Regions from separate parts of the Paenibacillus sp. UNC217MF genome, predicted to be linked through region 3. Evidence: riboswitches for the same ligand, from Rfam matches in the RefSeq annotation. Region 3 holds a riboswitch; each other region holds the start of a gene.
The links. A riboswitch is a leader RNA that binds a small molecule or an ion and turns the genes downstream of it on or off. The one in region 3 is predicted to bind thiamine pyrophosphate.

Region 1: another riboswitch for thiamine pyrophosphate. It lies ahead of tenA (thiaminase II); the one in region 3 lies ahead of BP95_RS0123310 (hypothetical protein).
Region 2: another riboswitch for thiamine pyrophosphate. It lies ahead of BP95_RS0104230 (ECF transporter S component); the one in region 3 lies ahead of BP95_RS0123310 (hypothetical protein).

The regions. Positions count from the first base shown of each region.
Region 1 is NZ_JMLT01000017.1:80,219-85,405, reverse strand. Features, by position in the region: gene BP95_RS0110790 (linear amide C-N hydrolase) at 1-491, opposite strand, end outside; gene thiE (thiamine phosphate synthase) at 622-1,335, opposite strand; gene thiD (bifunctional hydroxymethylpyrimidine kinase/phosphomethylpyrimidine kinase) at 1,332-2,147, opposite strand; gene thiM (hydroxyethylthiazole kinase) at 2,147-2,992, opposite strand; gene tenA (thiaminase II) at 2,989-3,690, opposite strand; TPP riboswitch at 3,819-3,921, opposite strand; gene BP95_RS0110765 (MerR family transcriptional regulator) at 4,122-5,048, shown strand; gene BP95_RS0110760 (histidinol phosphate phosphatase domain-containing protein) at 5,137-5,187, opposite strand, start outside.
Region 2 is NZ_JMLT01000008.1:158,945-164,131, reverse strand. Features, by position in the region: gene BP95_RS0104240 (energy-coupling factor transporter transmembrane component T family protein) at 1-417, opposite strand, end outside; gene BP95_RS0104235 (ABC transporter ATP-binding protein) at 414-1,997, opposite strand; gene BP95_RS0104230 (ECF transporter S component) at 2,062-2,658, opposite strand; TPP riboswitch at 2,749-2,862, opposite strand; gene BP95_RS0104225 (MFS transporter) at 3,080-4,495, opposite strand; gene BP95_RS0104220 (response regulator transcription factor) at 4,741-5,187, shown strand, end outside.
Region 3 is NZ_KK366028.1:369,127-374,313, forward strand. Features, by position in the region: gene BP95_RS0123290 (sensor histidine kinase) at 1-478, opposite strand, end outside; gene BP95_RS0123295 (response regulator transcription factor) at 482-1,231, opposite strand; gene BP95_RS31240 (beta-propeller fold lactonase family protein) at 1,335-2,621, shown strand; gene BP95_RS34655 (stalk domain-containing protein) at 2,549-2,701, shown strand; gene BP95_RS0123305 (ZIP family metal transporter) at 2,790-3,524, opposite strand; TPP riboswitch at 3,861-3,974, shown strand; gene BP95_RS0123310 (hypothetical protein) at 4,170-4,370, shown strand; gene BP95_RS0123315 (ABC transporter substrate-binding protein) at 4,340-5,187, shown strand, end outside.

The sequences.
Region 1 (5,187 bases), on a different contig from region 3:
TCCCCTTCAGTAAACTCCACGATTAAATGATTGCCGGATGCGTCACTGATAATATAATGCAGAAGCGCATAGGCGGACGGATATAGTTCTGAAATATTAATGACGGTCAAATCAGCCAAAGCAGCCTTTACCTCATGGGTATTTTTATAGTTCCCCAATAGATACGGAACGAAATTGGAGTTATATAGGATCGGAGTACCTGGTCGAGGTATAGGATATTTGCTGCAGGACAACCACAGCCCGGCAACGGAAAGTCCATGCTCGTTCAATCCGTCGGAGTAAAAGATAAAGTCTTCAATTGGATCGCCTGCTCCAACAAACCCGTACTTGTTTTTCCATTTCATTTCATCTCCCGGAAGATTGGCTTCAGGAAAAGACTGTCCACGAGGCACAAAATGACGATGGAATTGAGCTTCAATGTCCAGTCCATTGTTCTTGCGGAGACGATGCCGCCCTTCTTCGATTTTCGCGGTATCGATATATTTGTACACATGCTAATTCCTCCTTTTCATTTTCTTGAAACGGCGTACTTTTATATCTTATTAGCGGCACACAAAAAGAATCCGCCTTTTCAGACGGATTCCTCCATGATGTTCGACAATTGAACGACAAAGATGGTATCTATGGTATGACAGAAGGGCAAGCAACGCTTGGGTGACTCGATCCTGCTGTCGAGAGAACAGTTCCGGAAGCAAGTCCTCTCGCGGCATGACATACATTCTCCGCATGGGTAATGGCAGAGATAACAGCGATCCCGTCTGCACCAGCTCGAATTACATGTGGCGCACGCTCTGCCGTAATGCCGCCAATGCCTACGATCGGCAGTGATGTTATCTCTGTTAGCCGCTGAATGATTGCAGTGCCTTGCGGCTCTAGAGCATCCTCTTTGGAAGCAGTCGAATAAATCGGCCCAACGCCGAGATAATCGGCGCCTTGTTCCTCAGCCAGCAGAGCCTCAGCTGCCGAATGAACGGACACGCCGAGTATTTTATTGCCGATGCGATCCCTGACTTGCGCCGCTGGCTCGTCGTTCTGGCCGACATGAACCCCGTCCGCATTCAAGGCAAGCGCCAGCTCTACATCATCGTTCACGAGGAAGGGAATGCCGTGTCTTCTGCACACCGACTGAATGCGCATTGCGAGTTCTTTCTTAGCTGCTGTCTTCAGCGCGTTTGCGCCCTTTTCCCGAAACTGTATCATCGTAGCCCCTCCGCGAATGGCTTCCTCGACAATCGATCCAGGGTCTGCCCTGCAATTGGCGCTGCCGAGCACAAGGTACAGCCGCAAATAGGAACGCATGCGGGCATCTCCAATGCGACTATCTATACTTATCATCTGACCACCTCTTGCATCTGCCGCTGCCGATATGCCCAATGGTTGGTTGGGCCGTTGCCGCCGCCAAGCCCGAGCGTCTCCTCAATTGCTGCCTGAATATAATGCCGCGCAGTACGAACCGCTTCATTGGGAGCAGTGCCCTTCGCAAGTTCTGCCGTAATCGCTGCCGAGTAAGTGCAGCCCGTGCCATGAGTATGCTTGGTCATGATTCTGCGGTCTTCCAGCAGTGTGAAGTGGGCTCCGTCATAGAACAGGTCAACAGCCAGCTCGGTCGTCATGTCGTGGCCTCCCTTGATGATGACCATTTTGGCGCCGTAATCAGCAATTCTTATCGCAGCCTTGCACCGATCTTGCAGGGTGACAATCTTCATTCCTGCAAGCGCTTCTGCTTCTGGGATGTTCGGCGTGACAATCAGCGCAAGCGGCAGCAGGCGATTCTTCATCGCCTCTATGGCATCTTGCTGCAGCAGCTCTGCGCCTCCCTTGGCTATCGTGACTGGGTCGACGACAACGTTGTTCAAACCGAATGCTTCAAGGCGATTCGCTACTGTCTCAATAATGCCTGCGCTGAACAGCATCCCTGTTTTGACAGCATCAACCCCAATATCTTCTACGACGGCATTTATCTGTTCAGCAACGGCTTCATGAGATAGCGGGTATACGCCGTGAACACCAAGCGTGTTCTGTACCGTCACAGCCGTAATCGCTGACATGCCGAATACGTTCAGCTCTTGGAAGGTCTTGATGTCGGCTTGAATGCCGGCGCCGCCACCGCTATCGGAACCGGCAATCGTCAATGCTCGTGCGACCATCATAGCCATACCTTTCTTCTAGCGGAGGCTTGGCGAGGGGTGATTGTTGATGCCGCCGTATCGAATAGGTCGATCTCAGCCAAGGCATCAAGAAATGCAGTTTGGAAGCTGCCAGGACCTCGGTGGCCCGCTGTTCGATAGGCATGGGCTGCTGCGCCCCCATAATAAGACATCGCTGCGGCTCCTGCCAGCAATAAATCAGATTCTACCGCAGCAAATGCGCCGATGACCGATGTCAGCAGGCACCCGCTTCCCGTTATGCTCGTTAATATCGGATGACCGCCCGCAATAACGTAGCCGGTTGTGCCGTCTGTAATGACATCCTCTTTGCCCGAAATGGCAACGATGGTGCCGAAACGGTCAGCTGCCCGTGCAGCAAGATCGAACAACTCCTCAGGGGAACGAAGGGAGCTTTCAGACTCCATGCAATCCACGCCCTTGATCTCGCCAGCTTCACCCATCAGCTGAGCAATTTCCGCGGCATTGCCGCGCACGATCGAGACACGCAATTCCTTGAGCATCTTCACGGACACCTTCGTCCGATACGGCGTTGCGCCTGCGCCTACTGGATCGAGAATAACCGGAATGCCATGTACATTCGCCGACCGCCCTGCGATTAGCATAGCTTCTATCATGTCTGTATCGAGCGTGCCGAGGTTCAATACGAGCGCATCTGCTGCCTTGGCCATGTCTGCTACCTCTTCTTTGGCTGAAGCCATCACAGGGGAGGCGCCAATGGCTAGCAGACCGTTAGCGGTAAAGTTGGCGACGACGATATTCGTCATATTGTGGATGAGGGGGCGCCGTTCCTTAATACGTTGGGGGAAGAACTGCATATCGATCATCCTTGTTTCACCTCTGTCTTCTCCGCCAAGCGTACCGGCCAGTCTTCTACTTGATAAGCCATGTCCCAAAACATATATTCCAGCTGGCAGCTAGTCAGAAAATGCTTCTTCAGCTGCTGCTTGCGTGCTTGCGACAGCGATTCTGCCCATTCATCCAGCATTCGGCGCATTTTGTCCGTAACTCCGCCGCCGAGGTCTCCATAGAAATGAATCCACTCATAGAACGGATGGGTCTCATCTGGATTCACTTCTTTTAGCAGACGTTGTCCGATCTCCGTATATGTCCATGGGCACGGCAGCAAAGCCGCAATAATATCTTCTAGGGTTCCTTCGTGGGCCACGGTAAGCATATGGGACACATAATGGCTCGCAGAAGGGGCGAGCGGGTAGCCTTGCAGTTCTTCGAACGTTACGCCTGCCACGTTACAAAAATTATGATGGGGGTGTATCTCGCTATTCAGCACAAACGAGATTTGCTCGTTGAAAAGAGCCATTGTCTCTCGGCTGTTACATTTGGAAATCGCAATGCCGTAAATCCGAATAAAGGCATTCAAATATTCAAAATCCTGCTTTACGTAGTGAATCAACTGTTCTTTCTTGACAGTACCTTCAGCAATTCCCCGAACGAATGGATGATCCATAATGGCATCGTATATCGGCTCTGCTTCGTGTCTCAGTTCCTCCGTAAATGTAAGCATGAACAGCACCTCCGAATGATTGGATAGATGATGAATGCATGCTGAAATCTGGTCAAGGAGCACTTCGCGGCAGCCAAAAAAAGCCGCCCCGAAATGGAGCGGCTTCATCATGTCCATACAAAAAGACCATGAGGCCGGCTCCACTTCCCTCCGCCGGTATTACCCGGATCAGGTTCAAAGGGTCCAAGAATTCTTGTCTCAGCCGCCTATGCGGCTCCCCTAGTGGATTTCACGTCATATTCATCTTACGAACTACTTTAGCATTGATGGAGATAATTGTAAAACGTTAGTTTTCTCAACCATTCGGTCAAAACGATAATTTGTTAGTGCTTGGAGCGAAGTTTCGTATTGTAATTGACGCTGCGACAACTGATACAATAACCTCATAAGGCGCCTTATGATACGTCAAGTGACAGAGGTTGATGATAGTGATGGGCAACATGATAGGAATCGATAAATTATCGCAGGAAATCGGTGTGACGAGCCGTACCCTGCGCCACTGGGAGTCGCAGGGGTTGTTTGCAAGTCAGCGCGATACCAGTTCTGGCTGGAGGATGTATGATGAACAGACTGTGCTTGCAATCCGTATAACTGCTTTGTTAAGAGGGTTTGATATTGGGATTAAAGAGATTAAAGTGGTGCTGGCGGATATGACGTTCCGAACCGCACATCAGGTAATGACTCAGTATGCACACGAGATGATTGAGCACAAGAATGAGTGCATATCGAAGGAACTAACATTGAAGAAATGGTTGGAGCAGTTGCACAAGTACCTCAATGAACCGATTACGGCTCAATTGCTGCTGCAATTATGTCATGAACCGTTCCTACATTCAAATATGAAACATGAGGTGACAATGCCGATGAGTAATCAGTGGAGTTATTCTCCAGCATCGATCAAATTCGTAACCCTTCCACCAATGAGAATGGCTTGCCATGTTGTCGTAAGCGCATCACCAGAAGAAGAAGCGATCGAATCATTAGCGGACTGGCTCGTGCAAGCTGAACTGCAAGGAACGGCACGGCTATTTGGAAAAAATGAAGAACCACTCCCTGACGTTGAATCGAACGTTTACGGTTATTGTGCATATGCCTCCATTCCAGAAAATATCGATATACCAAGTCATTTGGCGGAGGCTAGGTTCTCCGGCGGGGTGTATGCCATGATGGAGAGTACAGATGATATTACGGGATCGTGGCAATTATTGATGGAGAAATTGAACGAGCATCCAGACTACGAGCCTGATTCGGAGGCAAGATTCTGCTTGGAGGAGCATATACGAAATGACAGCCCGGCAGGAAGCAGCAACGCTTATTGGCTGCAGCTATTCGAACCGGTTCGAAAGAAAATAAAATAATATACATGAAATCCCCGGTGCAGTCGTTGCGCCGGGAATTGCTTTTCATGGGATAGGAGAGAGGGCAGCTCGCTTTGCGTTTTCTTTATTAAGAAGTCGAAGTTGCGAGCGGTCGCATGATGCGTTTGCGTTGATGGAA
Region 2 (5,187 bases), on a different contig from region 3:
TTGCTGCATCAGCGCATAGAATAACAATATTGGCTTCGTCGTGAAGGCGAATGTGATGCCAAGCATGCCGAAGCAGAGTGTTTTCACTCCGATGACAAGTCCGCGGTAGAAGCTCTCCTCGGTGATGCGGATTATTCCCCATGACCACCATTCATGCTCCCCCTTGCCGAACAAGATCATCGTGGATGCTGTCGAGACGAACAGGAGAAGGAACGGTGTTGTCACGAACAGCAGCTTCTTCGTAGAGTGGCCGCTGCATAGAAACAACAGCAGTGTGTAGAAGATTAGCTGATAACATGCAAAATCAAGCTCTCGGGTTAGCAGCGCAATAATGAGCAAGGCGAGAAAGACGAGAAGCTTGAGCGCAGGGTTAACCTGATGAAGCCATGTTTCAGATTTGGGAGCGAGCAGCTTCATTTCATCTGCACCTCCCGCATTGTCTGTCCACGTGGGGAAGCTTCTACTTCGATCAGTTGGCCTTTGTCAACATGCCATATCCGATCTGCAAAACGATCCACGATATTCATGTCATGTGTCACCATGACTATGGCGGTTCCTTCTGTCCGAAGCCGGTTCAACTTTTCCAATACAGCAAATGTATTTTTAGCGTCTTGCCCGAAGGTTGGCTCATCCAGGAGCAGGATTGGACGCTTACGCATCATCGCTGTGGCGACACTTAATCTGCGTTTCTGACCAAGTGACAAATGATACGGATGCCGATCCCGTCCGATATTCAGATCGAATGATTCCATGACTTGTTCCACTCTATGTGCAATGTCCGATTCATCCCAGTTGTTCTGCCTAGGTTCATAAGCAAGCTCATCATAGATCGAATCCGTTAGAAACTGCATCTCAGGATTCTGAAATACGAAGGCGAGTTCGGCTGGAGGCTGCTTTCCCGTATTTCTGAATCGTGGGAACCATCGCTTGCGAGCCTGTGCTGGCAGCTCTTGACCCTCAATAAGATACATGCCTGTAGTACGCAGAATTTGCATAAGAGACAACAATAGTGTGCTCTTGCCAGCGCCGTTCTCTCCGATAATCGTAATCCATTCCCCCGGATAAATATCTACGCTCGGGACGGATATGCGACGAATTTCTTCATAGTATCCGCTAAAATCACGCAAAGAGAGCAGTGGCTGCACGGCTTGCAGACGCGTGTAGGTGAGCCCGCCGTCCTGCTTGCAATGAGGCTGTTGATATCCGTTCGCCGTTCGTTGCTGCGTTATGGCTTGGTAGGCTTCTGAATAACTGTAGTCCTGCCATACACCGGGATACCAAATACCATATTCAATGAGCTTATCTTTATGATGTAGAAATACATTTTTCGGCTCGTCGTCCGCAATGATTTGTCCAGTGCTGTCGAATAGCACCACACGATTGATAATGTCGATAACATGCTCGATTTTGTGCTCCACGATTAGAATGGTGGAGGAATCGGCAGCTTGTTTCACGGTGTCCCAGACTTGCTTCGTTCCTTCTGGATCAAGAAGCGCTGTAGGCTCATCGAGGAACAACACCTCTGGTTCTAGCAGCAGGACGGACGCAAGCGCGAGCCGCTGCTTCATTCCTTGGGATAGCGTATGGATTTCTGTATGCAGATTGTTGAACTGCAATCCCACTCTTTCAAGTATGCCTGTCATGCATGCTGGCATTTGATCATAGGGGATCGAGAGATTTTCCAGTACAAAGGCGAGCTCTTCATCTACATATGGCATGCAGAACTGGCTGTCCGGATCTTGGAATACGAAGCCCCAGCTTGAAGGAAGCTTAATCTGATCGTATTTCATCGGCACTTCGATAGAGTGGGGCATAATTCCGCTTAATACATGCAGCAATGTTGATTTGCCGCAACCGCTTGGCCCGAGGAGCAGTACCTTCTCACCGGTAGAAATGTGGAAGGAGAGGTCCTTGAACAGCAAGGAATCCTCTCCTGGAAATGTTAGGCGCAAGCGGTCAACAAATGCAGACGAATTCGCATGAGATTCCTGTTGCATGTGTAACCACCTTATTCCGAATTTGTGGCGTACGCACAAATTCTATCTATTCATATTATGCGTGCTATTGATTAAGTACCGCGTAATCTTCTTTGGACACAGGACGTATGGATTTGGTTACCCCTGTCACTTCCAATGCACGAACGAGCAAGCCGGCAAATACGCCAGCGAAGATGAACGCACTAATGACACGAAGTCCGTACTTCAAGACGAGCACCCATGTCTCGTAATCTGCATATCCGTAACCGAGATCGATAATGAATGAGCCGACTGCGGACAGAATGCCAGCGATGCCTGCGATGACGATGCTGTGCTTGCGGTATCCAGTCAAGGCGAATGCCAATTCTGCCGCCAGACCTTGTACACAGCCATACACAATCGTCTCTAGTCCCCAAGCAGAGCCAAGAATAGCCGATAAATTAGCGGCAGCAAGACTTGCAAGGAAGCAGACGCCGGGCTTGCGAATGACTAGGTACGCGAATGGGCCAGCCATAAACCACATGCCATATGTTAATTGTCCTGCTTGTGGGAACAACGGCTTTGCGAGACTGTAGACGCTCTCCCACATTTTGAAGATCACACCAAATACGACCCCGATCATCACGGTAATGAGAATATCCGTAAACTTTAATTTGTTGCTTCTCTGTTGTTCTGGCAACATAACCCTCTCCTTTGTTGTATAGCTAGCATACAAAAAAACCGTCTGGCAACCAGACGGTAGAAGAGTCCTAGATCACAGCAGAGCATGATCACACGACAAATACAGATTCTCTACGCTGGCATTATCCAGATCAGATTAACGGTCAGTAGCGGTATACTCATCTACAATCTCAGCCTGATTCCTCAAGCCCCCGAATTTGTATGACTATGCAATTGCTCATATCATACAATATTCATGATAGGTTGACAACGAAATGTTTACAAAAAACATAAAAATAGGATAGGGATAGAAGCCAATGATTGTAATCGTTCGCTAGACAACATCGAAGAGAGGAATAAGGAGATAAGGAGCGTGTTAGGAGATTTGAAGAGAGAATAGAACAAAATGAGGATCAGGAAGAAGTCCTGATCCTCATGAATTGTTAATCGTGTGAAGTTGTAGAATGTCGTCTCAATGACAAGCTGTATACGATCCCTCCGCATGCAAGAACTGCTATGAGCAGAATAATCAGGCCACTGTATAAGGCAAATGAAGCTTCCTTGGCAACGGTAGGTGTCAGTGAAGTCAACAGCCAACTATGTGTAAGCAGACCGCCGACTACAGCGATGCCGATGCCTTCAGCCATAAAGCATGCAAAGCTGAGCATGCTCATTCCTTCTCCTGCTTGGTCAGGTGCTAGCGATTCTGCAACGGATGCAGATATAACTGTCTTGATGAATGACAACCCTCCGAACACGAGCACGAGGGCGAACGTCATCAGCCATGGAGAATCATTCCCCCACGCAAGGAGCGTGACGAAACTGAATGTGACAAGACCTATTCCAGCGACAAATACAAATGAAGTTCCTCTCTTATCAACGAGAGTTCCACCGAGTATGCCGAACAGAATAACGCTGAGTGACCCTGGGAAAATGATCGCGCTGCCGATAACAGCGGTCGAAAGTTGATGTACATCCCGCATGAAGTAAGGAACCATGGAAATAAATCCAGCTACCGTTCCTAGCAAAATGGAACCAGCAAGCGTGCCAAGTACATATGGGCGATTAGCGAACAGGGACGGAGCAATAAACGGTTCGCGAATACGGCGGATATGCAAAGCAAACCCAAGAACGAGAATCATACTGCAGACCAGATAGAACCAGACATATGTCGTAGTAAACAAGGTAAATAGAATAATGCCTGCTGACAAGAAGGCAATGCCGATGATATCTGTTCTCCCATTGCGAGAAGGCTCCTGCGGCAGTGCGGTCAAGAAGAAGGGGAGACTGACTATTGTCATTACCGGAATGACAAACAGGTAGGACCAATGCACATAATCTGCCAGTACACCGCCTACAGCTGGGCCAATCCCTTCACCAAGCGCTACCATAGAGCCAATCATGCCAAACGCCTTGCCTCGATGCTGTTCTCCAACGTAGCGAGTGACCATAACCATGATGAGTCCGGGCACAGCCGAAGCCCCGGCACCTTGTATCAATCTGGCTGCCAATACAGCCGACAAGTAGTCATGGGCGAAGAAACCGAGCAACGAGCCACTACCATAGATGAGCACACCGATGAGCAGCGGCTTCTTAATGCCGTATTGGGATGACAGGGTGCCATAAATGATGGAACCGAGCGCGAAGGTAATCATGAAGCATGTGTTGATCCAATTCGCAATGGCCGGAGTGATACTGAAATCGTGTGCGATGTCGGGCAAGGATACGTTGAACACAGTCTCATTCAACACACTGAAAAATGCTAAAAAGCTTAACCACGCGATCGATTTCTTCACATTGGGAAAGGCATATACGGGTTGTTCTTGTTCTGCCGCCTCGATGCGGTTGTCATTGTTCATTTGTTCCACGAATAGGAATCCCCTTTCTCTTGCTAAAGGGGAATTGCGCAGTTTACAGGGGTGTTATGCGTTATCCCCGATTATTACCTGCCCCAATTGATGTTACGCACTTCATCTTAACGCCTCCCAATTATTGTTGCTTCCAGTATAGCAGTGGGATTTTCCTTATTCAATTAAAAATGCAATAATATAGACTGCACTCAATGCAAGACAGACAAGGGTAAGAATAAGGAGATACAAAGTAAATGAATGTACTTATTGCAGACGATGAGCCGCATATGTTGAAAATTTTAGCGGCTTATTTTGATAAAGAGGGCTTTCGAACTTTTACGGCAGAGAACGGGCATCAAGCGCTTGAGATCTATTACAACCAGCCGCTGGACTTGGCAGTGCTCGATTGGATGATGCCGCAGATGAGCGGGATTGAGTTGTGTCGAGAAATCAAATCGAATTCGAAGTTAAAGGTGCTCATGCTAACGGCCAAGGGAGAGCATGAAGATGAGCTGACAGCTCTTGATTCTGGAGCGGATGAGTATATGCGGAAGCCGTTCGATCCTCGGGTTTTGCTGGCGAGGGCGAAGAAGCTGCTGAAGATGCAGGCACAATATCTATTTGGGGATATCCAGGTAGATATGGAAGGACAGAAGATTTGCAAGCGTGGAATTGATCTGCGGGTTACGAAGAAGGAATTT
Region 3 (5,187 bases):
CGTCTTTCATCGCTTCCATATAGCCCCGTACCGTAGATAGCGGATTTCTGAGCTCGTGGGCTACGTCCGCCACAAGGCTTCTTCGAAGTTGTTCGATCCTCTCAAGTTCCTTGCCCATTTGGTTGAATGAACGAGCCAAATCGCCGATTTCGTCGTTCGATCGAATCTTTGCCCTCACGGTATAATCCCCGCTCGCGACTCGTTCAGTCAGCTTCCGCATCCCGGACAAGGGGCGGATGATCGAACGGGTGAACAGCCAGTTAATCCCAATGGAGAGGGGGATGATGGCTAGACTGGTATATAAAAGATAACGCCCCGTAGCCGATTGGAACATGAGGAAATTTTGGTACAGCATTAAGCGGTTTTCTTCTATTAGTTGAAGCGTGTACTGACTAAATCCGATGCTGATTCCGGCTACAAGCAAAATTAATACTATCGCGTTAATCGCAAGGAGCTTGTAAATGAGTTTGATTTTCACCGTTTACCCTTCCTTTAACCGGTAGCCGATGCTCCGGACGGTTTCAATGAGATCGAATCCGGGATCAGTATCACGGATCTTTTGCCGGATATTGCCGATATGCACATCCACGATGCGGTCGACAACATCTTTATCGCCCAGCGGATACAGCACGTTCAGCAAATGCTCGCGGGTACAGACTTTCCCTTGCATTTTGAGCAAGGTGATGACAATTTGAGCTTCCTGGTACGTGAATTGCAGGGGTGCTTTCTTCCAATAAAACCGATGGCTTTCGGATTCGTATAACAAATTCGCGTTATTGTTCAAAATGAGCCCCGAAGCTTTCCGCTCCGACGTACGCATCCGGCGTAGAATTGCCTGCATCCGGGCGACGAGTTCTCGCGGGCTGAACGGTTTGCACAAGTAATCGTCGGCTCCACGTTCCAAACCCCGGATTTTGTCCTCTTCCTCGATTTTAGCCGTAAGCATGACGATAGGCGCGCTGCTGATTTTGCGTATTTCCCAGCATGCCGTAGTACCATCCATGAAAGGCATCATAATATCCAGAATGATGAAAGATGGAGCCTTAGTTTTCACCAGTTCAACAGCTCGCTGCCCATCGCTCGCGGCAAGCACTCGGCAGTTCAGTGCCCCAAAGTATTCCTGCAAAAACGAGACGAGCGAAGCATCATCGTCCGCAATCAGAATAGGACCTTCAAGCTGCAGCTTATCCATCGGAACATTCACCTCCACGGCTATCATTTTATCAGACATGATGCTCTCGTGTTCTTTATATGATCTTTACAATTCTCCGTTACATTGGTCAAGAGCCCCGTCTTACGTTGGCTCAAAACCTTTTCAGAGAGGCGATGAGTGAATGATGGTAAACAAAATGATAAAACCTGTACTTTTTGTCGGAATGGTACTTTCCGTTATTCAACCGGCCATTATTTTGGCTGCTGATAACAATTTGGCTTCGATCTCGGCTTCAGGAAACAACACCATTGCGGCAATCCGCCCCTTTGACGGCGAGATTATCAATAACTCACTGGCCGTAAGTCCCGACGAGCAAACTGCGGTTGTCTCGGATAGTCGTCAGCCATGGATTCGAGTCTATGATCTTGCCAAAGGAACTTTGCGTAAAGAGATCCGCGGCTTTGTCACACCAAGAAACATTATGTTCATTAACGGCGGTTTGCAGTTTGTCGTTTCGGATAGCACACTGGGCACCCTGCGATTTTACAACACGGAAGACCTGGCATTGAAGGATGAGGTTGCAGTGGGTCAAGGCGCATTTGGAACTGATGTCACCGCGGACGGAAATACCATGTATGTCAACAATGAAGCCAAAAGTACAGTAACGGTTGTTGATATCGGGCAGCATAAGACGACCGCTGTCATTCCGGGATTCTCCCAACCTCGTCAAGGGATAAAAGTATCTCCCGACGGTCGTTATGTGTTTGTTACTAACTTCAAGGGAGACAAGGTATCGGTTGTGGATGTCAAAACCAATGCAATCGTCCATGAGATCCACGGATTCTCGAAGATTCGAGCGATTTCAATATCCGCCGATGGCTCTACCATGTATGCGGCAAACAGCGGGCGTAATAGTATTGCCATAGTGGACATCTCACAAGGCAAAATCATTGGCGAGGTAAAGGTTGGGCGCGATCCTTACGGCGCATCCCTTTCTCCTGATGGAAAGATCCTTTTTGCCAGCAACAAGCTGGATAACTCCATTAATATAATCAGCACCTCCGACAACAGCAGCATCGGGATCATTAAAGGATTTTCAGAGCCCCGGCAAGCGATCAGCTTCAGCAAGGATGGAAACTTTGCTTTTGTCCTTAATCGCGATCTCTCTATTTCTCGAGTGGATGTGAAGGCTGGTATGATTCTCGATACTGTAAGCGATAAAGATGACATTTATTATGATGTCAAGGTCAATGTTAAAGGTAATCCGATTCAAAGTGAAGAGTATCCTTATTATAAATCCAAAGCCGACATCATTTATGTTCCTGTACGTTTCGTTTCAGAGGGTTTGGGTGCAACAGTGGAATGGAACAAGTTAACGTGGGAGGTAAAACCGCGTTGGCAGGTGATCAACAGATCCAACTCGATGGTCCGGTTGAAAAAAACGGGGAACGCACCTTTGTTCCGTTAAGCTTTATTTCGAAAGTCATGGGAGCCAGCGTAAAGTGGGATAATCCAAGCAGAACAGCAAATATTACGCCGGTTAAGTAATGATATAAAACGCTGCCTAGTCCATTGGTAGCCCTTGCATGAGCTTGATTGATGAACATGTTCTATTAAACGATTGAAGCATCATTGTTTAGAACCAGTCTGTCAATCCAATCATCGTAATAAGGCCAAGAATGAAGGAGACGGTGGCCGACCGCTGATGTCCGTCTCCATGACTTTCAGGAATCAGTTCTTTATACACAATGAACATCATTGCCCCTGCTGCAAAGGACAGCCCATATGGAACCAGATTGCTCACATAAGAGCTAAGTGTGTATCCGAGCATGCTGGTGACAATCTCAACGACGCCTGTTAAGGTAGCGATGCCAAGCGCTTTCCAGCGATTGATGTTCTGATTGACGAGGAATAAGGCGACGAGGAAGCCCTCTGGTGCATTCTGCAATCCAATGGAAAACGCGATTAACGGCCCAAGTGTATCATTGCTGCTCGCATAACTGACGCCGACAGACAAGCCTTCCGGCAAATTATGAAGGGTGATGGCCGCAATGATAAGGAATGATTTCTGTTCGATATTGATGCGAATTCGTTGATTCGGATTCTCCAAATCCATATGAGGCAGGGAATGCTCCAGCCACAGCAGCACGAAGCAGCCAAGCAGCAGGCCGAATGCAATCACGAACACATTAGAGCTGGCAAGCGCTTCGGGGATAAGATTGAACATTGAAGCTGTTGTCATGATCCCTGCTGTATAGGCGAGAAGGATATCCCTCATACGGTGAGACATGCTCCTCATGAACAAGATCGGGATGGCCCCGATGCCTGTGGATAAGGCGGAAATGGTGCTGCCGATTAACGCTTCTGTCATACTACTCTTCATCCCCTTGCTCGAATCCGGTATTCGAATTGAATTGATATTTGGTGATCGTATCATACAGACATCCTCTACGCCAAGAAATCAATGAGGTAATTATTTGGGTTAAAATGGAATATTGTCCCTTGTTTCACATGGAACTTTTTTCGACAGGAATCTAGTGAATATGAGCAATCTGCTGTCATAAAGCATACGAATAACGAAGTTGATGGGAGATATAAGCATTGCCTCAATGATCAGCGGACACTTTGCAATTTCTGTTTGTCACTGGACTTTCTGATGGATGAGGACTATAATTACCCGTGTAATATGGTAGCTTCGATAACTGCATATGCACGCTAGGGGTGCTGGAATTTGGCCGGCTGAGATTGTATCCCATTAAGATACCGACCCTTACACCTGATCTGGGTAATGCCAGCGTAGGAAAGACGTTGAACCGCGTCATTATTGTTATAATTAGGTTGCTTGATTATTCGTCATGCTTGCATGAATGTGCGCTGCTTTGGGCAGAATGGACATAATTGCTGTACGGATGAACGAATGCCGGATGACCTTATTGACGTGATTCATCGTATGATGCACATTCGCATATACGCGTAGAACGGCACACAAAGCGTCCCAGAGGGGGCGCTTTTTTTTGTGGATCTGAATCGTGTTGCAGGACGGCGGGACGGGAACTTGCTCATCCACACATATACGATCGAGCGGATCGTCCAACTGGTGAACGCGGCAGGCGTTATCGAAGCACTTTCTAATTTCATGATCGGCTCTCCACTAGTGAGGGAAGGAAGAGAAGGGGGATTCATCATATGCAACGGACACGCTTTACACGAGGGTTGATGCTGGCGCTCGTTATCATGATGACATTTGCGCTCGCTGCTTGCGGCGGCAAGGGTCAAGAAGCAGGACAAGGGAGCCAGGCAGAGGGGAACACGACTCAGGAGCAAGGAACGGATAAGTCGAAGGAGAAACGCGACATTAAGCTTGTGCTTGATTGGACGCCGAATACGAACCATACTGGCTTGTATGTCGCTAAGGAGAAGGGCTACTATGAGGAAGAAGGTCTGAATGTTGAGATATTGCAGCCGAGTACTGGCGCATCAGAGGCGATGATCGCATCGGGAGAAGCGCAATTCGGTGTTAGTGTTCAGGAAAGTATTACGATGGCTCGACAACAAAATGTTCCGATCGTGTCGATTGGTGCGATCATTCAGCATAATACATCAGGCTTTGCCGCGCCGAAGGACAAGAACATCAAGTCACCTAAGGACTTTGAAGGCAAAACGTATGGCGGCTGGGGCTCTCCGGTTGAGGAGATGATTATCCGCACGATTATGGAAAAGGACGGCGGCGACTATAGCAAGCTGAAGAGCGTCAACATGGGCAATGCCGATTACTTTACAGCCGTGAAGAAGGATATTGATTTCGCGTGGATCTTTTATGCTTGGACAGGTATTGAAGCAGAGCTTCGTGGTGAGCCGATTGATATGCTGTATGTCAATCAATATGCGAAGGAACTCGACTATTATACGCCGGTTCTTTCGACAAGCGAGAAGCTGATCAAGGAAGATCCTGAATTGATTAAGGCATTCATGCGTGCTACGTCCAAGGGCTATCAATATGCGATTGACAATCCAGAAGATGCAGCCAACCTGCT